3 regions of the Nostoc sp. 'Lobaria pulmonaria (5183) cyanobiont' genome follow, and region 3 is predicted to be linked to each of the others. Evidence: predicted binding sites of a transcription regulator. Region 3 holds the regulator's gene; each other region holds the start of a gene.
What was found. The regulator NtcA, encoded in region 3, controls nitrogen genes in cyanobacteria. The targets are predictions, from matches to a motif close to TNTGTANNNNNNNNTACANA.
Positions count from the first base shown of each region.

Region 1: NLP_RS04960 (DUF2605 domain-containing protein) is a predicted target of NtcA. The motif match lies at 6,150-6,169, and genes of this name have one in related genera.
Region 2: NLP_RS09070 (DUF3120 domain-containing protein) is a predicted target of NtcA. The motif match lies at 5,890-5,909, and genes of this name have one in related genera.

Region 1 is NZ_CP026692.1:1,166,314-1,174,607, reverse strand. It holds gene NLP_RS05005 (RusA family crossover junction endodeoxyribonuclease) at 1-250, opposite strand, end outside; gene NLP_RS05000 (chlorophyll a/b binding light-harvesting protein) at 717-1,775, shown strand; gene NLP_RS04995 (chlorophyll a/b binding light-harvesting protein) at 1,859-3,382, shown strand; gene NLP_RS04990 (hypothetical protein) at 3,498-3,692, shown strand; partial or broken gene NLP_RS04985 (chlorophyll a/b binding light-harvesting protein) at 3,850-3,984, shown strand; gene NLP_RS04980 (hypothetical protein) at 4,173-4,448, shown strand; gene NLP_RS04975 (DUF7219 family protein) at 4,495-4,740, shown strand; gene NLP_RS04965 (DUF2973 domain-containing protein) at 5,097-5,426, opposite strand; gene NLP_RS04960 (DUF2605 domain-containing protein) at 5,735-6,052, opposite strand; gene thrS (threonine--tRNA ligase) at 6,614-8,294, shown strand, end outside.
Region 2 is NZ_CP026692.1:2,110,308-2,118,601, reverse strand. It holds gene NLP_RS09085 (glycoside hydrolase family 10 protein) at 1-1,815, opposite strand, end outside; gene NLP_RS09080 (TIGR03279 family radical SAM protein) at 3,036-4,361, opposite strand; gene NLP_RS09075 (undecaprenyl-diphosphate phosphatase) at 4,639-5,463, opposite strand; gene NLP_RS09070 (DUF3120 domain-containing protein) at 5,911-6,690, shown strand; gene psbU (photosystem II complex extrinsic protein PsbU) at 7,262-7,690, shown strand; gene nadB (L-aspartate oxidase) at 7,854-8,294, shown strand, end outside.
Region 3 is NZ_CP026692.1:5,196,227-5,204,520, reverse strand. It holds gene NLP_RS22905 (DUF3084 domain-containing protein) at 21-1,511, opposite strand; gene ntcA (global nitrogen regulator NtcA) at 1,680-2,351, opposite strand; gene fabI (enoyl-ACP reductase FabI) at 2,731-3,507, shown strand; gene hisB (imidazoleglycerol-phosphate dehydratase HisB) at 3,623-4,258, shown strand; gene NLP_RS22885 (ABC transporter ATP-binding protein) at 4,444-5,427, shown strand; gene NLP_RS22880 (SLBB domain-containing protein) at 5,925-7,394, shown strand; gene NLP_RS22875 (right-handed parallel beta-helix repeat-containing protein) at 8,199-8,294, shown strand, end outside.

The DNA.
Region 1 (8,294 bases), 3.0 Mb from region 3:
CGTAGGCTAATCCTTTAATTGCATCTTGAATAGGCTTCACTATATTATCTATATCTATTTGAACAGAATCATAGAAATAGGTTATCTGGAGCATAACCAAACCACTAGCTGTTTTTTGTTCCGAAGACCAGTATTTTTCAGCCTCTTGTCGCACTGTCTTTTTCCAATCTTGAAGCCGATTGCCCTTACCGCGCTTACGAGCCTGTTGTGATACTGGTGGCCCATCTACTATGAACTCAAATCTGGTCAATGCACTTTTAAATAATAGATCAAAAGTTATTCTATACTAGTAACCTAAAACACAAGCAGATAATTCTCACTACTTAGTTGAATTTAGCTTTTCTCTTACTGCCATTACTAACTGTTGCTGTGTTGCCCAGTAGCTTCGCTGAGTGCTTCACGAATTATCTCATCACTCACACCATGCCGTTTCAGGCTGGCAATCAATGTAGAAACAGTATACCCTCAAGTCGCTCGATAGGTAGTTTAAGCACTATTACTTCTTGACAAATTCCCCATCATGCTTATTGTGACTGATAGGGTTAGGGGAATCTTCCAGAGTCAAATATCACCAACACCAAACCTATTGAGATGTAAGTAATTTTTCATTTGCATTCAAAATTCTTAATGAGACTCTCTTTCATTAATTTAGATTTTAGTGTAGACTCTTTTTTAAGGACTATTGAATAAAATTCTTAATAAAGGATAGATGTAAAATGACAACTTCTACAAGTCCGCTGTCGGTGGAGCAAGACCTTACTGACTCGCCTTGGTGGGCAGGTAACGCCAGACTCACCAGCTTATCAGGGAAATTACTAGGCGCTCACGTCGCTCATTCTGGTCTGATCGTTTTCTGGGCAGGAGCTATGACTTTATTTGAGCTAGCCCACTTTAATCCAGCAGAACCGATGTACACGCAAGGCTTAATTTTGTTACCTCACCTAGCTACACAAGGTTGGGGTGTAGGTGCAGAGGGTGTAGTTTTGGATACTTATCCCTATTTCGTAATCGGAGCTTTACATCTAATTTCCTCAGCCTTTTTGGGTTTCGGAGGAATCTTTCATTCCCTGCGTGGCCCAGAAAAATTGGAAGGTAGAGTTCCTTTCTTTGGCTACGACTGGTCAGACACGGGTAAAATGACCACAATCCTTGGTATACATCTGGTTTTACTGGGTTGTGGTGCATTCTTGCTAGTCGCCAAAGCAATGTACTTTGGGGGTTTGTACGACCCAAATGTTGAAAATGTGCGGGTAATTACAAATCCGACATTAAACCCAGCCGTCATTTTTGGTTATCTGTTTGGCGCAATTAGAAAATTCTGGATTGCTGGCGTTGACAACCTAGAAGACGTGGTTGGTGGACATATTTGGGTTGGTGCAATGTTGATTATTGGTGGACTTTTCCACATAGCTACTAAGCCCTTTAGTTGGACGCATCCACTATTTGTTTGGTCTGGAGAAGCTTACCTTTCTTACAGTCTGGGCGCTTTGGCACTGATGGGCTTTATTGCAACTCTGTTTGTATCGGTAAACACCACTGTTTATCCTGAAGTTTTTTATGGGCCGGCGCTTGTAGTTAGACAGAATATCGTGCCGTACTTTTCATCACCTGACCCTGACCTTGTAACTGCTCGGACTTGGTTAGCTAATGCCCATTTTTGGTTAGCTTTCTTCTTTCTCCAAGGTCATATCTGGCACGCCTTGCGGGCGCGTGGGTTCGATTTTCGCAAAGGTAGGGTGAGTCAGGAGGCGGTAATTCCGCAACCAATTAGCTAAATTCAATTTAATGCAATAGATTTGCAATTGTCTGGAAGCATAAGCTCAACAATATTGCTAAAGATTCTCAAGGAGTACTAGAAATGACAGCAGTAATTGAAGATAGCCCATATAAGCAACAGATACCTGATGTTGGTTGGTGGGCTGGTAACTTTCGTCTCACTAATTTATCAGGAAAATTACTAGGCGCTCATGTTGCCCATTCTGCATTGATTTTGTTATGGGCTGGAGGGATGACGCTGTTTGAATTGTCGCGCTTCAATCCTAATGAGCCAATGTATGAGCAAGGGTTAATCATACTGCCTCATCTAGCGACTCTAGGTTTGGGTGTCGGTGCTGGTGGGCAAGTTATTAGCACCTATCCTTACTTCGTAATCAGTGTCTTGCATCTGATACCTTCAGTGATTCTGGCAGCTGGTGGTATTTACCACTCTCTGCTGGGGCCAGAGGTGTTACAAGATAATCCCACTTGGGCTGGCTTTTTTGGTTACGACTGGAAAGATAAGGACAAGATGACTACCATCTTGGGCATTCATCTAACGCTTTTAGGTTTGGGTGCTTTGGCTTTAGTTGCTAAGGCGATGTTTTGGGGTGGACTGTTTGATCCTTGGGCTGCTGGCGGTGGAGACGTAAGGGTAATCAATCATCCGACGCTCAACCCATTCCGCATCTTTGGCTATCTATTTGGGGCTTGGGGACCAGACGGATTAGCTGCTGTTGATAACTTGGAAGATGTTGTTGGCGGTCACATCTGGGTTGGTTTGATGTTAATTGGCGGTGGTATTTTCCACATCTTGACTAAGCCATTTGCTTGGGCACGCCGAGTTTTAATTTACTCAGGGGAAGCGTATTTATCTTACAGCATTGGTGCTGTAGCATACATGGGCTTTTTAGCAGCATACTTTGCATCAGTCAATAACACCGTCTATCCCGAAGTTTTTTATGGCCCAGTTAAAGCTATAGAAACTTCTGTTGGTATAGTTTCTGCTCGTGGTTGGTTGGTAACTTTCCATTTTGTCCTAGCGCTCATATTTCTGTTAGGTCACATTTGGCACGCTCTTCGCGCTCGTGCGATCGCAGCCGGATTTGATTTTAAAAATGGTGATATGGTTCAGCCTCCACGTGTAGAGCGCCAAACGAGTAATCAAGTAACCGTAGTCAATTCTTCCGATCTGACGCTGAAGTTTCTCAAATACTTGCCAATTTACCGCCCTGGTATATCTGCTCTGTGGCGGGGATTAGAAATTGGCATGGCTCATGGTTACTGGTTAGTTGGCCCCTTTGCGACATTAGGTTCATTAGGTTTATTACGCAATTCTAATGTGGGCAGCTTGGTTGGTTTACTAGCCACAGGCAGTTTTATTGTCATCCTGACAATTGGTTTTTCGCTTTATGGCACTACCAGCTACGAAAGACAGCAAGAAATCTATTCACGATCGGTTTCGGTTGCAACAGTTGCCAAAGTGCCACAGAGCATCAATACTGTCGCCGAATGGAGTCAATTTACTGAGGGCTTTTTGATTGGTGGAATTGGTGGAGCAATCTTCGCTTATCTGCTATTGACTAGTGTTGCTTTATTCGGTGCGATCGCAATCAACTCGATTTAATCGTGTAGTGATTTAGTACCCATGATAGTAAAGACGTAGCATTCTACGTCTTTACTATAAATTAGAGCAAGGCTTAGATTGCTCGTCGCCTCACTCCTTATTTAAACGGCTACACGTGCCGAGCTATCCTGTACCTTTACCTTTAATCGTTTGTGGTAGCACTGACGATATCATCGCAGAACGTGAGGTTCTGCAAGGATGGCGACCTTATTTAATGGAAGGCGATCGCTGTTGGGAATATCAACAAGGACAGCATTTTTTTCACTTCTTTCAACCGACTCTGGTAGCAAAACAGATTCTCGATTTCTGACAATCTCCACATCACTCAGATTCAGTTTATTCAAGTCTAAAAGTCTAAGCTATATCTACCTGTAAAAGACGACTTTATCTGCTGATGCAACATTCAACGGCTGAAATTAAGTCCTGATTGAATCAGTATTTATATCAATAAACCCACCTAGTGAGAAATGCATACATACGGCAATCCTAATGTCAAATTTGATTGGTGGGTTGGTAACGCCCGCTTTGCCAACCTCGCTGGCTTATTTATCAGCGCTCATGTAGCACAAGCAGTCCTGATGACTTTCTGGACTAAGTTCTTCCTTGGTGTATTGGCGCTCATTGCGTCAAGTTAATAATTAGATTGCTTAGGCAATGACACCTTGATTTATGTCTACCTACTGACTCAGTTAATTTAGTTTCACTCAACACCAGCTAAATAATATTTCATGCCTGCGGTTAAAAGCAGTTGACTGCGGGCACTTTTTTCTAATCTTTAGGAGGATAACTTATGCTGGCTACAATTTTTTGTGCTTCATTTGCTTGGGCTACTTTGATTTTCTTTATTTTGAGTATTTGGTTTACCTTAAAACAAGGGATAAATCATTTAAAAAAGCTACATGAAATTCCTTGTCATGCTTGTGAATATTTCACTAACGACTATCGCCTTAAGTGTACTGTACATCCAATTAAAGCTTGTTCTGAGGAAGCGTTCGGCTGTCTTGACTTTAAACCTCAAACTTCTTTCTGTAATGCTTGTCAAAAGGGTCGGCAAAAGCTTTGTTAAAATTTTCCAATTAGATAATTTCTAATCCGTAATACTCTAAATACTTATGAATCGACAATCTGATTTGCTATCCGAACTATGCGATTTTCTATATCCTCGTAGTCCATATTATGGACAATTTAAACCAGAGTATCTAGTATTTAACGCTAATCTTCAAGATTTTTCTCAACGGGTAAACTACATTTGCAGCCTCCAAACTAGTGGTAAACTTTCCCCAGAAGAGGCTTACAAACAAATTCACATCCTCTGGAGACAGTTGAAAAGTGCCAAAAAAGAATTGAAAATTCGTTAAATAGAAACAGTATTACCCTTAAGTCGCTCAAGATCGTCTCTGAGTCTTTGTTTCGATACAAGCACTGACTAATAGCTGATAACCAGAAAATCCTAACAACAGTGCTACTCGTTTCAAATCCTCAATCACATCTTCAAGAATGAAAATTGTATCTGCCTGCGATCGCAGTCCTTGCAACGATGAGTTCGGTTGTCCACCTATTGAGTATTTTTAACAAAATGCAAAAAAGCTACATTCACTGAATTGATATGGGAATAAATTTCTGCTAATAAAAGGGTTAAGGATGTAAAAACAACAATAATTTACACCCAAACTCCTTACAGACGCGATTAATCGCGTCTCTACTCCTAATTTTGTTATGCTTCTTCTGAATTTTCTCTCTTATGTCCTGGGGATGCTTCGTAAAGTGCATCGAGATGTTGACGCGCATCTTCAACGTTAATCGAACGCATTACCAAAAGTGGCTCTTTTATTAAGTTTCCAGCACTATCTAATAATTCTGGATGGGGTACAAACTGTTTTTTTGATGAATAATAACCATAGTTGCCTTGGTTATTCATTGGCGAGGAATTTGTCGGGTAAGTTCGCTCCCGATCGAAACTGAACATAATCAGATTACGAATTAAGTTGCCAACAGCTATAAATGCAAGGATTGTAAAAGCAAGAATGTAAAGCAGATGTAACATTGGATATTCCTCCAGAACAGCAATTTTTAAAACTTTATTTTGTAACGCTTTGTTTCGCCGATACCGTGACTCACAGTTAAGATGACTATTTTACGCACTTTTCAATGCGCTTACATTTATATGGAACTATTTGTCAACCGTTATTCCACTTACGGTAGCATAGGATACATTCTTTTGCTAATCTAGTTAATCTTAAGAAATTGTTAAGAATTTTATACTATCTTTTTAACGATTGATTTACCATCTTGCCTAGACGCTTTCTTGGTAAGTTAAGAGACATCGCTAAGTAGTCTGCCGAAATTTAGCCCTTAGACTTCACGTCCTTGACGAAAGCGCATTGCGACATTCCAGCATTCTGTTACTAATTCATGCCAAGGCATTAACGTTGCCATATCAATTCCGACTTGTTTATCAGTTGCATTAAATAGCATCTTCGCCGTATTTAGTTCATCTTGCGCTTGCTTAACCCGCAAGAGCAAGTCAGATTGCTCTTGGTGACTCATAAATGATAGTTCCTCAGTTTCGAGTAAATGGCGCGATCGCGTAAACCAATGCTGAAAATCTTCCAGCAGCGGATCTAAAACCGTTTTCAGCAACTCTGTCCCTGGTAAATTTGAGTCTGGCATAAATAAGAGGTATATTTCAAACTTGCTTACTAATATTAACGTTATTTACGTTTCTTAACACTTTTCTAATTTATCTCATAATTCCCCGATGTAAAAATTTGTAACAAAGAGTACAAAATTTATTATATAGTCTTGATATCTGGTTTGTACAGTGCCTTTGGACAGGCATCTATAGGTATATATGACATCGAGTTGCAATTCATAAGATAATTTAGCGATGTCTACGACGGGCTACGCCTACGCAGCCAATCCTGAATTTGACATTCAGGTAAAAAAGCAAAAATTTATTTTTATCTTTGGATTGAAGAAGAATTCAGGACTCAGAATCAAAATAGTGGGGAATTCAAACCCGCCACCTAGAAACACCATTAAAGAAAATATATTTAGCGGAGTCTTAAACCCCTTTATTTATTACGCCAGTCGAATTCCAATTCATTCTGACTTCTGAATTCTTTGTTGATAAAGCTTAACTGGCAAAAACCAAAGTCGTTATAGTTGAATAAGCCTACAGATTTAGATAAATCACCTTTTGTAATCACTTCGCCAACGGTTCAGCAGCCAATGTCGCTAAAATCATCGACTCAGTCCGAACACTCAGAACAAGTTGAAAAAATTTATTTACCGCGTACCAGCGAATCGGAGAACTTAAAAAAGATTCGCCACACTGCTTCCCATATTATGGCAATGGCAGTACAAAAGCTGTTTCCCAAGGCACAAGTTACAATCGGCCCTTGGATTGAAAACGGTTTTTACTACGACTTCGACAATCCAGAACCATTTAGCGAAAATGATCTCAAAGCCATCAAGAAAGAGATGGCGAAGATTATCAATCGCAAGTTGCCAGTAATTCGGGAAGAAGTCAGCCGCGAAGAAGCCGAACGCCGGATTCAAGGAATTAATGAACCTTACAAGCTAGAAATCCTGGGAGATATCAAAGAGGAACCAATCACGATTTACCATCTGGGGAATGAATGGTGGGATTTGTGTGCGGGGCCTCATCTGGAAAATACTAGTGAATTAAACCCGAAAGCAGTTGAACTAGAAAGCGTTGCTGGCGCTTATTGGCGTGGGGATGAAACCAAAGCCCAATTACAACGCATCTATGCCACCGCTTGGGAAAGTCCAGAACAACTCGCTGAATATAAGCGACGTAAAGAAGAAGCGTTGCGGCGAGATCACCGGAAATTAGGTAAAGAACTGGGATTATTTATATTTTCCGATCTAGTAGGGCCGGGTTTACCTTTGTGGACACCCAAAGGCACTCTGTTACGGAGTACTTTAGAAGACTTCCTCAAGCAAGAACAGGTAAAACGGGGTTATTTATCTGTAGTAACACCTCACATTGCCAGAGTAGATTTGTTTAAAACCTCTGGACATTGGCAGAAATATAAAGAAGATATGTTCCCCTTAATGGCAGATGATCAGGAATCAGCTGCACAGGAACAGGGCTTCGTTATGAAGCCGATGAACTGCCCTTTCCATATCCAAATATATAAGAGTGAGTTACGCTCTTATCGGGAATTACCGATGCGACTGGCGGAATTTGGTACTGTTTACCGCTACGAACAATCAGGGGAATTGGGCGGTTTAACACGGGTGCGCGGTTTTACTGTGGATGATTCTCACCTGTTCGTCACCCCAGAACAGCTAGATAGCGAATTCCTCAGTGTAGTGGATTTGATTTTGTCGGTGTTCAATAAGCTGCAACTGAAGAACTTTAAAGCTAGACTCAGTTTCCGCGATCCTGCTAGTGATAAGTACATCGGTTCAGATGAAGTTTGGGATAAAGCCGAAGGTGCGATTCGCCGTGCAGTTGAAACCTTGGGGATGGAACACTTTGAAGGGATTGGAGAAGCGGCTTTTTATGGGCCAAAACTTGACTTTATCTTTAGTGATGCCCTAGATCGGGAGTGGCAATTAGGAACTGTGCAGGTTGATTACAATTTGCCAGAACGCTTTGAGTTAGAATACGTCGCCGAAGATGGTGTTCGCAAACGTCCAGTGATGATTCACCGTGCGCCTTTTGGTTCACTGGAACGGTTGATTGGGATCTTAATTGAAGAATATGCGGGTGATTTTCCTTTGTGGTTAGCACCAGTGCAAGCTAGATTACTGCCAGTGGGTGATACACAGCTAGACTTTGCGAAAGATGTGGTGGCGAATATGAGAGCGTTAGGCATCCGTGCAGAAGTTGATACCAGTGGCGATCGCTTAGGTAAACAGATTCGCAATGCAGAGAAAG
Region 2 (8,294 bases), 3.1 Mb from region 3:
AAACAGCTTAAGCAAATACTGCCGCACTTCGGGGTTGGCTGGATCGAAGAATGGCTTAGTCTGACCAACGGGAATCATGTTGCCAAGGTTATCGTAGTTTGCCCAATCGGGATGAGCCGCTAGTACTGGCCCTGGATAATTAGGATTAAGGTTGAGAATTTCATTATGACGTTGGTTGCCAGCAGCAAAAGTCCAAACCCAAGCGTGTAATTCCATGTCTCGCTCATGGGCTAGTTTCACCGCCTCTTCCAGTGGGTTCCACCCACGAATTAATGGGTTTTGCTCTTTTGCGACTTGGCTCGGATAAATTGTATAGCCAGCGTTAACAGTTTCAAAAAAGACGGTATTAATCCCGGCTTGGGCGAGGCGATCAAAAATCTGTGCTAGTCCCGCCTTACTACCAGCACGAACAATCGTCCCCCGATCTAACCAAACTGCGCGAATTTCTGGTTGAGCCAGTCTCCGATCGACAGGAAACTGCTGCCATAAAGTCGTTTTAGCGGCCAGCCATTGCTGACGAGCGAGAGCATAGTTTTTTTGGGCAATCAATTGCGGTAAGTTTTTGGCAATTATCCTTACCTGTGCCAAAGCTTGCTCGTTACTCATGGCTAGCGCCCCCAGTTTGGTTGACGCCAATTGTGTTGGCTGCTCTTTGAGAGATTGAGGGGTATAAGTGTTCAAATGCCTAGAAGACTGCTTTTCCTCAGATATCGCTTCACCAACATTGGCCGCATTAGCTAATACCGCTAAATGAGCGCTTTCCACCCGACCAATCAGATTTTCTAGTTCTTGCTGGAGAGCGATCGCTTGGTTGTGATCAATCGGCTCATTGGAGTTAGGTGCAACATCCAAACGCACTGCTTGTTCTAATTGGTCAATAGCCTCCTGAGAACTTGGGGGTTTGACCATAGGGAGCGGTCTAGGTATGGGAGCAGTCGCAGTTTTAGGAGGAGTGAATGAGGGAGATAAAGGAGATGAACTACCCCTCTGCCCCCCTGCCTCTGTGCTCCCCTGCACTAAGGGTGCAGCCGCCACAGTCGTAGAGCAACTTTGGGAACCTCCTGCTATTTTTTTGGTGCGATTTGATGGCGCTAGTGCTGTCAAATAGTGATTGACACTAGTTTTTAACCAGGCATTATCTAACTCAGCTGCTGAGGCTGTATCTGTTCCCCAGCGCCAGCCTAAAAAGGTAGAACGCTCAGTTGTCACTACTGCGGCCGGATTATCTTTGGAATTCCAAACAGCAGGAGATTCAGTGCCCATATCGTTAGGAATCACAACACCCCCGCGCACTTTACCAAAGAGTCCAGTTTGATTTGTCCATTCTGGGATCTTGGTTTTTGCAGCTTGAATCTGTTCTGTGTCACTAAGGCTGAATCCCCAATAACCTCCCAAGAGCGATCGCAATAACTGCCGTACTCCTGGCGATGACAAACTACCTACAGGCCCACTAGCAATCAAACGCCCTCCCCTACTCATCCAGTCTTCTAGAGCGATCGCTTGAGTTGGTGTTAATGTCTCGACGTTTGGTAAAAATAAGACCCGGCGATCGCCCCAATCTCCCCCACTCTTGACATCACTTAGGGAAATTACACAATATTTCATCCCTATTGTCTGTAAGCGATCGCTTATGCCTCTCCATTGATTTGCATTTTCTTGCCCATACACTACACTCAATACGGGTTCTTCAGTCGCCGCCGTTACTGGCAAAATACTCAAAAAACTTAAAACTACAATTTCACAACTTAAAATAAATAATCTTCTAGCTTCTTTAATTTTTAAATTTATATCTTTTCGTTTTTCCTGATGGTTCACTAGTGACTCCTCACTTTATTATTAATTAATTTAGTTATTAGTCAGAATTCATTAGTACACAATATAGGACTCTAGTTTGATTCCTGGTAGGTTTACTGAGACTCTTACCTGGATTAAGTAAAGCTAATATTTGGCTTTTCAAAAATCAAATACGATTTCTATAAGCTTTTCGTAAAAGTACTTAGTGAATGACCTTTATCAATCTAGCCTATCAAAACCAGTAAAAAATGCCAAGATGGATACTCAACTTCACCAGGCGATTCTATAGAAATTGTTAGCTATTACATTGTGAATTTAATTCAGTTGGTGACTAGCTTTTGAGGAAATTCTGCATAGATATTTGCATAATTGCAGAGAGTTTTCACTTAAATTCAAAAGAGAAAATGCCACTCTTATTTTAATTATCTGTTTTTCATGATTTTTGTGAGTTAAAAAAGTAATACTAGTGCTGCTTGGAACGGTACTAAATAAAGAATAGATTACATGAATTAAAAGCCCTCACCCTAAGTCCCTCTCTTAAGCTTGGGAGAGGGACTTTTAAATGGGTTCCCCTTCTCCCAATTTTGGGTAAAGGGGTTGGGGATGCAAATTTTGTATTTGTGCAAAAGGTTTTATTACTACCCTTGATAATCACCTTTTGAAACAGAGATATTCTAGGTTTGAAAGTAGCATTTATAGATAGATGTGAAGCTAATAAATAACTGCGATCGCCAGGATTAAGCTAAGAATAATTCATCCGAAGCTTATCCAGCATTTTCTATCTAGGGAGAGGACAATAATTTCAACATTCGCAATTACAGCATTCATAATTACTTAAACGGAAAAATAAGCAATAAATTTACAAATTAAAGTTTATTAATTTTGGATTTAACATCCATAGGACTTACGCACATGTCACGCAAAATAAAACCACAGAGAACGCAGAGAACACAAAGGAATAAGAGTTAGAGAGGTTTTTTGCGTAAGTCCTAATCCAAATGCTAGGATGCGACAAAAATGAGTTTAGATTCAAAGGCTTGGAGTAAGTATTAAAGTAGTAAGCAAAAAGACCTTGCATAACGCAGTTAAATTATCTCTAGTATTTTCTAATAAAAACGATCTCCAGCTTAACCTCTCCCGCAACCCCTCTCCTTGGTAAGAATAGGGGTTAGAGGAGAGATTTTGATATATACTTCATTTATCTACCAACTGCTATAAACTAAATAGCCAACAAAAAAAGCTTAAAGAATACAGGTATTGATTAAATCTTCAACTCCTCCTACTGGTAAGATTTTTGTCTCCAATTTGCAGGCTAATTCTTCAATACTCATATCATCTAAAAATACCAATTCCCCATGTTTTAGCATTACATTTGGTAGTAAAATTCCATCTCCCAAATCTTGTCCTTGTAAGTTCAACAGCAAATCATGACCCGTTAATAATCCTGTGACAGTAATATTCTGTCCCCAATAATCGCTGCATAAAGCACGCATATTTACTTTTAAACCTTCAATAGAATTTAATCGTTTCAAGATAGGTTGAAAGGCGTTTTCTACTGCGTTACCTACTACCCAAGTTAATTTTCTCTGAGGATAAACTTTTGGCGGTAGTAATTCTGTTGCAGCAGTTGCAAATTGCTTGATAAACAACTGAATTGAACCAACACCATTATCAATTTGGGGATACTCTTCATATTCAGATTCGCTCGGTAATTCCTCACCTGCAATCAAAAACCACTCATCAGCTAACCAAGCGACGCTAGAGGAAAACTTTTGCCGGAATTGTTGCGAAAGTGTTCGTACTTGAGAAATCACTTCTTTGGCTTTTTCTCTAGTTACGGGTATGAGTTCGTCTTCTGGAGGCCGAAACCTTGTCAGTCCAACTGGCACAACTGCCACCGATGCCACCGCAGGCACTTCACCATTATGAAAGGATGCTAAATCTTTTAGGGTTTGCTCCAGATGTTCGCCATCATTTATACCAGGACAAACAACCACTTGAGCATGAATTTGTAGCCGTCTTTTTTGAAACCACTTGAGTTGTTGCAGGATTTGTCCCGCACGGGGATTTTTCAGCAGTCTAATTCTAACTTCCGCCTCTGTGGCATGAACAGAAACATACAACGGAGATAAGCGCATTTGTTCAATCCGCCGCCATTCTCTTTCTGGCAAATTGGTCAAGGTAAGATAAGAGCCATACAAAAAGCTTAAGCGGTAATCGTCGTCTTTAAAGTACAAGCTGGTGCGCTTACCTGGTGGCTGTTGGTCGATAAAGCAAAATGGACAGCGGTTATTGCACTGAATTAAGCCATCAAATAGGGCAGTTTCAAATTCTAGCCCCAAGTCTTGGTCGTAATCTTTTTCGATTTCCAGGCTATGAGTTTTACCGGCTGCGTCTAAAACTTCTAATTCCAAGACTTCATCAGCACACAAAAACTGATAATCAATTAAGTCGCGGGGGCGTGTACCATTGATTGCAACGATCGCATCCCCAGCTTCAAAACCAATCTCTGCGGCTATTGAGTCTGGAAGAACCTTGGTAATTCGGGCAGGATGAATGGTAGTCATGGGGAATGAGGCATTAGGCACTTGTACTGAGCGTTCGCGTAGCGTCTCGTAGAGAAGTCGAAGTATTGCGCATTATAGCGTTTCTTAGTTGAGTCTAATACAGACTTAACCCCAGCACCTTCCCTACTCGTGTTGGGGAGTAAAATTCAAAACCTCTCTCCTTTTAGGAGAGAGGAATGGAAGTGAGGTTAGATTGTATTGCATACAAACGAGCGGTCGCTATAGTCATTTGCTTTGGATAAAGGACAAATGACTAATAACAAATGACTAATAACTATTATCCTTTCCAACCTGCTGCGATCGCTAGTAAGATCGCACTACCAAATGCTAATCTATACCATACAAAAATCAAAGTATTTTTGGTTGCTAAGTATTTAATCAAAAATGCAATTGATAGGTAGGAAAAAATCAAGGTTGAAATAATTCCTACAATTAATAGTGCAACAATGTTATCTGGCAACTGGTGAGCTTGAAACAACTTGAATATTTTCAAGCTTTTATACAGCGTCGCAATGGTAAGAGTTGGAAACCCTAACAAAAATGAGAATTTCGCGGCTGTAGCGCGTTCTAATCCTAAAAATAAGGCAGTTGTCAAAGTCGAGCCAGAACGGGAAACGCCCGGAATCAAAGCAAGTGTTTGTCCCAATCCAACCAAAATACCATCCCGAATCTGCAATGACTCAAAACCTCGCTTCCGAGTGCCAAGTTTTTCTGCTAAAGCTAGTATAAGTGCCATGATAATTGACATGATGCCAATAATCAATGCACTCTCAGGTAAAATATCTTTCAAAAGAAAGCCGAAAATTAAAGCAGGCATTGTTCCTACTACAATACCGACAAGAATCTTCCATTCTTCGCGTTGCCAGTCTTTGGCTTTTAATGCTTCAATTCCACCTTTGGTAATACTATAAATCAGCGACCAAAAATACCCCACAATTGCGATAACGCTACCAAATTGAATTGCATCAACAAAATCTTTAGAACCTAGTTCTTTCCAACCAAATACCTTAGTAAAAATCAGAAGATGTGCAGTACTGCTGACTGGCAAAAACTCTGTAATACCTTGAACAATACCCAAAATAAAAGCTTGAATAAACTCCATTTGCAATTAATACCTTTTTCGTGTTTTAGACATTATTCTTAGGATGATGATGTTGTTTTATATACTCTCTATTGCACCTAATCTTGTAGAAAACTCAATTTTACTGATCGATAACATCATCGAAGACGCTGACTATGTTCTTACACCCATCTCAATAAGTCAACGAAATTTTGTCAATTCATCAAACTTTAATATTTAGCCCACTGATGTCAGTTCACTTTTAACTGTTAAATTTTACCCCTCACCTGTCTGTAATCCTCTACTTACAAGTAACTACAGAGCAGTAATGTACATAGTGCAACTTTAATGGATTCCTTTGGCAGAGAATGTTTTGTTTGGTTTGCGCCAAGGCTCCTGAAAATTTCAGTATAATTACAATGCCCCAGGGGGGGATTTTAAAGTGTGATATATTAAATAAGATAAAGTTTAGTAACAAATATTAAAAACTTGATTAATAATACACTGTCCTCTTACAGCGTTTCTACCCCTTCTATTGATACCGAGTTGGATTTAGCTGATACTGGGCTGAAGGGTATTAGGCAATTGGAATCTACACTCTCCTTTTCTCCCTATCTTCCCTTATCTAGTTCTGCCCGACAAAGTTGGTTAGTCTTTGCGGCGGCTGTGTTTTTGGTATCAGTACCAGTATTTGTCGAAGCGCCAATAGTGCGATCGCTACCAAGTCTGAGTTTAGCCCTGACAGGATTTTGGGTATGGCTAAGTTTTGCCTTAATGTCACGTCCTGCAACTTATGTCTGGGGGGATTTGCTCTTAGGGTTTAGCTGGAGTTGGTTAGCAGGAGCGATTTACTGGGGCTGGTTACGTTGGGAACCTTTATGGCATCTGCCGGTGGAGTTTATCGGTTTACCGTTTGCTTGTTGGTGTCTGGCGAAGAATTGGGGCAAGGTAGGTAACTGGTTTTATTTAGGTTCTTTACTCGGTACAGTTTTAACAGATGTATATTTTTATATAGTAGATTTGATGCCCTATTGGCGGCAAATCATGAGAGTAGATGCAGATGTAGTACCGCAAATCTTACAAGATGCTCTCATGCAAGTACAAGCACCTTGGGGACAAACTTGGGCGATAATTCTCGCGGTAGTGCTATTAACAGTAGGAATTTCAGCTTTAGGTCGAAATCAAAGACACTGGTATGCCTTTGGTGGCGCAGTTTTAAGCACAATTTTAGTAGACAGCTTATTTTTGTTAGCTGCGATCGCAGCGTAAAGCAGGCAGGAGACACTATATGTTGCAATAAGCGTATAGTAGGCTTCTGTTTTGGAAACTTTTCCCAGCCCAATCTACGACACATCAAAAATGATGCTGTAGATAATTAATTAGTTAAGAAATATTACATAAAACCCATCAGCATCAAGTCTTTTTTGGTAAGGTTTTCAATCTTAGAAATCGTGCAGTTTGGTGTCTGCGTCAGAGGTAGAATCAGCTACCCTGAAAAGATTTCATCTCACTGGGAATACAACCGGGATCGTGGATGCAACGCTATTGCAGCTATGCAGGTACTCTTTCCATGATGAAAATTTTTGGCAAAAGTACAGTCAAACCCAGTAACCGTAAATATTGTGGATATTAATACGCTGTATATTAGTTTCTGATGACTGCTGTGTTGACTAAGCTATCAGCTTTTGTCCTTTGTCCTTTGTCCTTCGTCCTTGGCGCTCTCACGTAGAGGCATTAACGGCTTCCCGCAGAGTATGACTAATGACTAATGACTAATGACTAATAACTGTTGTTAGCTTAAAACTTTTATTTCTGTTTGATGGAAAGAGGTAGAAAAATCGTGAAAGGATTGGCGCGTTTATTAACAGTGTTTAGTTTGTTACTTAGTTGCTGGGGATGGTTGGGAACAACTCAAATAGCCCAAGCTGCTAGTTTCAACAGTTTTGCTTTTCCCCAAGTCCCAGTTCTGGCAATTGAGCGGCAGAATCGGGCAGACGCTAAACTAGGAACGGAGTTTGGTAAAAAAATTGATTTGAATAATACCAACGTCCGAGCTTTTCAACAGTTTCCAGGGCTTTATCCCACCCTAGCTAAGAAAATTATCACCAATGCTCCCTATCAAAAGGTAGAGGATATATTGGATCTACCAGGATTGAGCGATCGCCAAAAACAAACCCTGCAAGCCAACCTTGAGAAATTTACCGTGACAGAACTAGAGCCTGCCTTTAATGAAGGAGACGATCGCTTTAACAACGGTATCTACAGATAACTAAATTGCAGTTAATGTAGCAAATAGCAGCCCACTCCTGATTCTAGGGAGTGGGAGTATTTTATTAAATATGAGGGGAATGAGGGAGACAAGGGGGACAAAGTAAAATCTTCCCTGCTCCCCTGCTCCCCTTCTCCCCTGCTCCCCTTTCTCCCCCATTACCTTGTCTCAGATAGATATTCCCAGCCAATTTGATGTCTTAGTAGTCGGCGCTGGTGCCGCTGGACTATACACATCGCTGTGTCTGCCAGAATCCTTGCGAGTCGGCTTGATTACCAAAGAAACCGTTGCTTTGTCCGCCAGTGATTGGGCACAAGGTGGCATTGCCGCAGCGATCGCCCCAGAAGATTCTCCAACACTGCACATTGAAGATACGATCCAGGCGGGTGCAGGTTTATGCGATCGCACCGCTGTCGAATTTCTCGCCCAACATGCCCCTAGCTGTATTCAATCCCTAGTTAACTTGGGGGTAGCTTTTGACCGTCATGGTCAAGCCTTGGCTTTAACTTTGGAAGCCGCCCATTCTCGCCGCCGTGTTCTCCACGCTGCGGACACCACAGGCAGGGAAGTTACTACCACCCTCACCGCCCAAGTATTACGTCGC
Region 3 (8,294 bases):
AACAGCGTACAAATAATTTTTTAAGTACTAAAAATAATTTTTCCGTTAACTATTGCCACCAATTTTACTCTCAATGGCCCGGCTGTATAAGTATCCTCTGCTGCGATCGCTTTGATCTCCAAGGGTTGATTATACTGTCTTAGTTGGCTGACAAAGCGCAGAAAAGTCCCTTCTACTTGGACATTTTCGACAATTCCGGCATTACGGGCACGAAATTGGGAAGCAGAAATCAGTATTTCTAGGCGCTGCTGTAACTGATAAGATGTCATGGTTTTGGAATCAGCAGTAGTCGTAGCTAGCACCGCGCCTCCTGAAAAAACTAGTTGATTCTGGGCTGTATCCGCGAAAAATTCTATCTGCTTTTCTCCCCTGACGTAATTACCAGCAGAGAAAATTCGCACGACGTATTCTTTACCATCGCCAATCTGCTTGCTCAATTGATCGACTCTATCCTGGGTCACACGCAGTAGCTCTACATTTGCAGGATTTGCACCAGGTTCGCTTAATTCAAGGTTGGCGTTGCGATTGGCTTCTTGTAAAAGTTGTACCACTGCCTGACGAGCAGCAGCAGGTTGAGTAACACGAATGACAGCAGCGGACAGAACTTGACCGCGAACTAAGGCCAGCTTACCCAAACGCAGGTCGCGGTAGGACTGATAATATTTTTCCAGCCTGGCAACTTCCTGTTCTAGTTCCTCCTGTTGTGCTTCCAATTCTTTGAGGCGCGATTCTCGTTTGGCAATCACTTGCTCTCGTGCTGTAATTTCTACATTACGTTTTTGAATTAGTTGATCCAGTTGGGCAATTTTTTGATCGCGCTGTTCTATGGCTTCTTGACGGTTAGCAAGTTCGCGATCGCGTTTTTCAATTGCTGTTTTAGCTTCGTCAATGGCTTTTTTCGCTTCGGCATACAGTCTTTGACGTTCTGTCTTCAGTAGTTCAACTGCCGCCTGTAGTGCCTTTCTCTGGTCGTAAACACTTTGCAATTCAGCTATGGCTTTTTGGTATTGAGTTACCACCCGATCTAGCTGACCTTGAGTGCGTTGGAGTTGAGTTTGGGTTTGGGCTTGCTGACTAATTGTGCGGTTCAACTGAGCTTGTGTTTGCCTCTGTTTGGCATTTGCCGCCTGCAAGGATTGATTAATTGCCTGCAAGTCTTGTTGTGCCTTTGCTTGGGCAATTCTTGCTTGGTTTAGCTCACTCTCTACCTGACTTTTCTGAGTTTCTGCGGTTTTTAGCTGTTCCCGCTTCTGTCTAAGGTCTGTTTGAATATCCTCTAACTCAAAGACTCCTTTTCGCAAGCCTTCGTCGGCAGCGAATAAAATCCCTAAAGTTGATGCTGAAATCAAACCACCAGTAAAAATTGTTACTAGTACAGCAGTGTTTTTCGGACGGAGCTTAAAAAGTGAGAGGCGGGCTTTGCCAACTCGTGTGCCGATGCGATCGCCCACGGTGGCAATTACGCCTCCCAGAATCAAAATTGCTGCGATGAGGATGTATCCGGTGGTCATCTTTAGCTACCGAAATCCTTCCAGATACAGCCTACTACTTTTAAGCATTGTCTGTGGAGAAGTGGAAATTGGCAATAGCTGAAATTATTCAATTTTAGATTTACCTCTAGCTATTAGTGTCATCTTTCAAAATACAACACGCGCCGACTCCCCTTTCTCCAATTGTTTTTATGTGAATTGCCTACTTAAGGTAACAGGTTTATGCACAGTAATCTTCTTTTTGTGAATAGAAATCATCTTTTTTTCACGCAAATCTCCCAGTAGCCTGGTGACAGTAACACGAGTTGAACCAATTGCTTCTGCGATCGCTTGATGAGATAACTTCAAATCAATTGTGATCCCATCTGCACAAGGAACGCCAAAATCTCGACAAAGAATTAACAAAAAACTCACTAACCTAGAACCCATATCTCGGTGAGCGAGAGTTTCAATCATCATCTCTGTTTGTAAAATTCGCGAAGACAGACCTCGCAGCATTAACATTGATAATTCTGGATTTTCCTTGAGTGCTAGCTCTACCTGTTCAATTGGTGCTGACAGTAATTCCACAGGAGTAAATGCAACCGCATGGTAAAACCGATCCGACTTATTTCCTGTCAGCAATGACAATACACCAAAAACACTGTTTTCCCGCAGCAACGCTACCGTTATTTCCTCTCCTGCCTCGTACACCCTGGAAAGTTTAACAGCACCTTTCAAAAGAAAATAAACTCGTTCGGCAGGATCGCCAGGAAAAAAGATCGTTTTATTGCGTTCAAACGTTTCCACAACTGGCGGAAACGCCCCGGTCGCCATCTGACGAAAAACATTTGCTAGGGCTTTATCTTGTGTCACGATCATCTCCCTTCCCCTACCCAATGCCGGAAAAACAAAAACTGATTACCTAAGAATACACCCGAAAAATGAATAAAGCACCGTCAACCTTTCTGTACTTTCCTATACTCAAACAAATCTCTTCATAACTCTTTGTTTATAATGATACATAATTGTTGATCCTTTCAGCTACTAATTGTTGATAAGTAGTTCCAATAGCTGTATTCAAAAGGTTTTTTGAAGAACAAATAAAGATATCTTGAGAATATCTTTATAAAAAATCAAGATTTTTCTCACAGTAAACACCGTTAGCAATATTCATTTTTGTCAATCCTGTATAAAACAAAGACAAAACGTGCCTCAGATTCTAGTATGCTCCTAATGATCGATCGCATTAACAATTTCTATGCTAAATCTGACTGCAAAAAATGCCCTTGTTACAGGTATTGCCAATAACCGCTCGATCGCCTGGGGCATTGCCCAACAACTGCACAAAGCCGGAGCAAACCTGGGTATCACCTACCTGCCGGATGAACGCGGCAAGATGGAGAAAAAAGTTGCAGAATTGGTAGAACCCCTCAACCCCAGCTTATTTCTTCCCTGTAATGTCCAAGATGAAGATCAAATTAAATCTACCTTTGAGACAATCCGCGAACAGTGGGGAAAGTTAGATATTCTGATCCATTGTCTGGCCTTTGCAAGCAAAGACGATTTAACTGGAGATTTTAGCCAAACCTCTCGTTCTGGCTTTAACACCGCCTTAGAAATCAGCACCTACTCACTAGTGCAGTTAAGTGGTGCAGCTAAACCTTTGATGACAGAGGGAGGTAGTATCGTCACTCTGACATATTTAGGTGGTGTTAGGGCAATCCCTAACTACAACGTCATGGGAATTGCCAAGGCGGGGTTAGAAATTAGTGTGCGTTACCTGGCTGCTGAACTAGGTCCGCAAAATATTCGCGTGAATGCCATCTCCGCAGGCCCCATCCGCACTTTGGCATCTTCAGCAGTGGGTGGGATTTTGGATATGATTCATCATGTAGAAGAAGTAGCTCCCCTACGACGTACCGTCACTCAATTAGAAGTAGGCAACGCTGTGGCTTTCTTGTGTAGTGATTTGTCCAGCGGCATTACCGGACAAATTCTCTATGTAGATGCAGGATATGAAATTATGGGAATGTAAGATAATTTGGGCATGGGGCATTGAGGATTGGGCATTGGGAATTGAGTATTAGTAAAATTCTTGTCCATTTCTCATTCCCCATGCCCCATGCCCTATTCCCCATGTCCAATTTCCTATGCAAATCAGCAAAATTAATTTAAACTACGATCGCTTAACTGAAACCCCTCGGATTGCCACTGTTCACCGCACCACTGGTGAAACGAATGTGCAAGTTACCATCAACCTGGATGGTAGAGGAACTTGCACAGCAGCAACAGGTATTCCGTTTTTGGATCACATGTTGCATCAAATTGCCTCCCACGGGCTGATTGATATTGATGTCCAAGCCAAGGGAGACTGGGAAATTGACGATCATCACACTAACGAAGATGTAGGCATTACTTTAGGGCAAGCTTTTAACCAAGCACTAGGCGACAGAAAAGGTATTGTCCGCTTTGGTAATTTTCTTGCACCATTGGATGAAGCCTTAGTTCAGGTAGCACTAGACTTTTCTGGACGTCCTCACCTCAGCTACGGCTTGCAAATTCCTACTCAGCGGGTAGGAACCTATGACACCCAACTGGTGCGAGAATTTTTTGTGGCTTTGGTGAACCATAGTCAAATGACATTGCACATTCGACAATTGGATGGTATTAATTCCCATCACATTATTGAAGCGACATTTAAAGCCTTTGCAAGAGCAACGCGGCTGGCGGTGGAAATTGATCCCCGACGTGCTGGCTTAATTCCCAGTTCTAAGGGAGTTCTATGAAAGGAGTCAAATTGGATATTGTGCATTGGGCATTGGGCATCGGGAAAACTCTACCCTTGTCTTCCTAGTCCCCAATCCCCAGTCCTCAGTTCACGATAATTGACACACAGCTTGGTGATGGTTATTATCAGCCTACTGGGTAATTTTTAATTAATACCAAGCTGATAAATAGTTATTTAACCGAGATGAAGTCTGTTGCAGATGACCCTAATTCTCAACTTAATACGACAGACATTCCGCCAGTAGTCCTAACTTCTGAGTTGCGAAAAGTCTATCGCACTGGTTTTTGGCTAAATCAAAAAGTAGTATCTCTCAAAAACTGTTCTTTAACAGTTTACAAAGGCGAAACCTTTGGGTTGCTGGGGCCTAACGGTGCTGGTAAAACCACCCTTTTAAAATTATTGCTGGGAATTATTCATCCCACCTCTGGACGGGGATCGTTGTTGGGTAAACCAATAGGCGATCGCAGTGTTAAGCAACATATTGGCTATCTACCAGAAAATCCCTATTTGTATGACTATCTCACTGGTTGGGAGTTTTTGCAGCTTGCTGCTGGGTTATTCCAAATTCCCCAAAGTGTCCAACGCCAGCGGATTCCCCAACTACTGGAATTAGTCGGTTTATCCCAAGCCGATGCCCGTAAAAAGCTCCTGCGTCGCTATTCCAAAGGAATGCTACAGCGTGTTGGTATGGCACAGGCATTAATTAATGAGCCAGATTTAGTTTTTCTGGATGAACCGATGTCTGGTCTCGATCCAGTGGGACGCTACCAAATGCGAGAAATTATTCTGGCGCTCAAAGCTGCTGGTAAAACAATTTTTTTTAATAGCCACATTCTGAGTGAAGTAGAACAGATTTGCGATCGCATTGCCATCCTCGCTCAAGGTGAACTAATTTGCTCTGGTTCCCTCAATGAACTCTTAGGCGTAGGCGACACATATCACGTCAAAGGTCAAGGTGGTCACTGGGAAATTCTCAAAAAATGGATACCCACTCTCATATTTGAGCCTGATGGTTCCTGGCACGGTACACTACAAGATGATTACTATGATTTTCTTGCCAGTCTTCGTCTCATGGAAGGTAAAATTATCGCCATTAACTTGTCACGTCACTCCCTAGAAGAATTTTTTATTCAACAAATCCAAAGAAAAAACAACTCATTGAATTAGTCTTATTGCCAAATAGTAAATTGTCGACTGGCTTGAAGAACAAAACCCAAATTCTGCCTTTTTAAGTTCTCTTTACCCAACACAATCCACAAAAAATGAAATCCGACATCTTTTCAAGGTTATTTGTATTTATTTAATGAACTTGTTCCTAATTTTAGTAGTCCCTTACTACTCATCGCAGATTTTAAATATCATCAAATTAACTTTGACAAGAAAACTTTATTCGTCACTACTTGATTGTTGGCTAACAGACAATTTCTTGTAGAAACTGGGTTTAGTTGCGTAAATCCTATATTTTTTGATATTGCTCTATTCAAGCAACATTAACTTTAAGCTAACTTCACTAAAAATTTAAGTTCAATAAACAAATTTACTCCGGAAAATCACACTTTTCTAGGAAAATAAGAGTGTCGGGGAACTTGAATATTTAGGTATAGTCAAAATAAAAATGTTTAGACAGTACTTTATTGATTGTAGTTTCAGAGTCTCAGGTAAATATGCTTAACAAAAGTTTGTCTAAATTCCTAATTCAGCCAGCTGTAGGTATGGCTTTTTTAACTGCTGTCAATGCCGCTGTGTCATCTGCCAGTCTTGCTCAGGGACAACCATTACCACCAACTACACAACCACCAATCATACAAACACAATTAGATACTAATTATTCATTGGGAGGCGGCGATCTCATCCGTGTAAATGTATTTGAAGTACCTGAATATACAGGTGAATACCAAATTCCCCCAGGTGGAGCAATCAACCTACCTTTAATTGGCAGTGTGTCCGTACTAGGGCTAACAACTGAACAAGCTTCTGATGAAATAGCTAGAAGATATGCTCGCTTCCTCAAACGTCCCTTGATCTCAGTCAATCTGTTATCGCCTCGTCCCATCAATATTTTCGTTGCTGGAGAGGTGACACGTCCTGGAGCTTACACTCTAAGCTTGAGCGGTGGCGCTGGGAACAATCCAGGTGTACAATACCCCACTGTATTAGCCGCATTAACAACAGCGCAGGGGGTGACTTTAGCTGCGGATGTGACTCAAGTTCAATTACGGCGTAAGATAGGACGTTCTTCAGAGCAAGCTGTCACCCTCAATTTGAAGGAACTCATTCAAACAGGCAACTTATCGCAGGATATTACCTTGCGGGATGGAGACACTATAGTTGTGCCAACAGCAACCAACTTCAACGTCGCAGAATCTCGCAATATATTTGCAGCTAACTTTGCCGCCAGTCAAACCACACCCCGCACAGTAACAATTATTGGTGAAGTTAACCGTCCTGGTTCGTATCTTGTCACCCCAGGTAATACAGATAGCCAAGTGGGCGCAACCCCTAACAGTGGCACTGCCAGCCCCACTGGTTTACCAAATGTGACACGGGTAATTCAATTAGCTGGCGGAATTACAGCACAAGCTGATGTGCGTAATCTCAAGCTACGCCGACCTACAAGAACTGGCTCAGAACAATCTATAGATATTAATCTTTGGCAACTGTTACAGAGTGGTGATGCCAATCAAGACATCATTGTGCAAGACGGAGATACGATTGTAATTCCGACAGCAACTGAAATCATCCCGGCAGAAGCTACTCAATTAGCTACCACTACTTTGTCTCCTACACGGATTCAGGTTGGTGTGGTAGGTGAAGTTAAAAGACCAGGTCTAACAGACGTTCAGCCCAATAGCTCTTTAAATCAAGCTATACTCGCTGCTGGCGGATTTAATGATGCCAGAGCTAGTAGTAAGGCTGTTGATTTGATTCGCCTCAACCCTAATGGTTCTGTCACTAAGCGGATAGTAAAAGTGGATTTCTCCGCTGGGATTAATGAGCAAACTAATCCTATACTCCGTAATAATGATGTTGTGCTAGTCAACCGATCTGGTTCCGCTAAGACTGGCGATACCATAAACACTATAACTGGACCTCTAGGTATTATCCTTAATCTTCTGAACATTTTCGGACTCTAATTTCAGAGATAGATGCAAATTGGGGGCGTTGGCCAACCCTCTTCGTCCCTAAAATTGCACTATCCTTGAATCAAAAGCAAGTTACACATAACAAACGCTCCACAAGGCATCGCTTCTTCCAAATTGCGTTTTATAGGGGCTGTGATCCTGGTTAGGACAAGTCTGCTATAAATGCTCTGACAGCCGCTCTCTTCTGATTTGCCAATGTTATAAGCTATTTGACCACTGCTATATATCCGTCATTATAATAATTTTAAGTAATATTACTCATAGAGAAACACTGTAAACTTTACAAATCTCACTGTAAATTCTTAATGTGCATTGATAGGCTTTTGCAATCTTTATTGTAGGTACTCGGATTTCTTATGATAATGAGAATATTTTAGAAAGCATATTCCGCAAATACTACTCTATAACTTATTTTTAGTCATTTATTGATTCTTATTATCATAAGAATTATTTAAGTAAATTAACTAATTGATGACAGATATACTATTTTAACCAAAGATACCGCGTATACACAGTAGAATGATGTCGAATTGGAAATGACGCCCTTTGTACGGTTGCTTGGTGTTCATGAATAGGGTAACTCTGGATACTGATATTTTTTTTCAGTGATTTTATCAGATGTTTGCGATTTTTTGGAACACAAGCTCAAAAGGTGGTTCAGCCATATTTACGCAAAAATGCGCAGGTTGAAACCTATAAAACCGTGTATAAACTTACAAGTGGCAGTGATACGACTGTATCCAATACTGGGTTATTAACTAAGGCTAGAGTTACTGACCATTAACGATTGAGTTTTTGCAACATACCCTATTTTTCCCTATGATGATTCATGGTTTCGGTTTTCTCAGTTTGAGCGCATCTCTTGTACTTCCCTGGGCATTAACAGGTCTG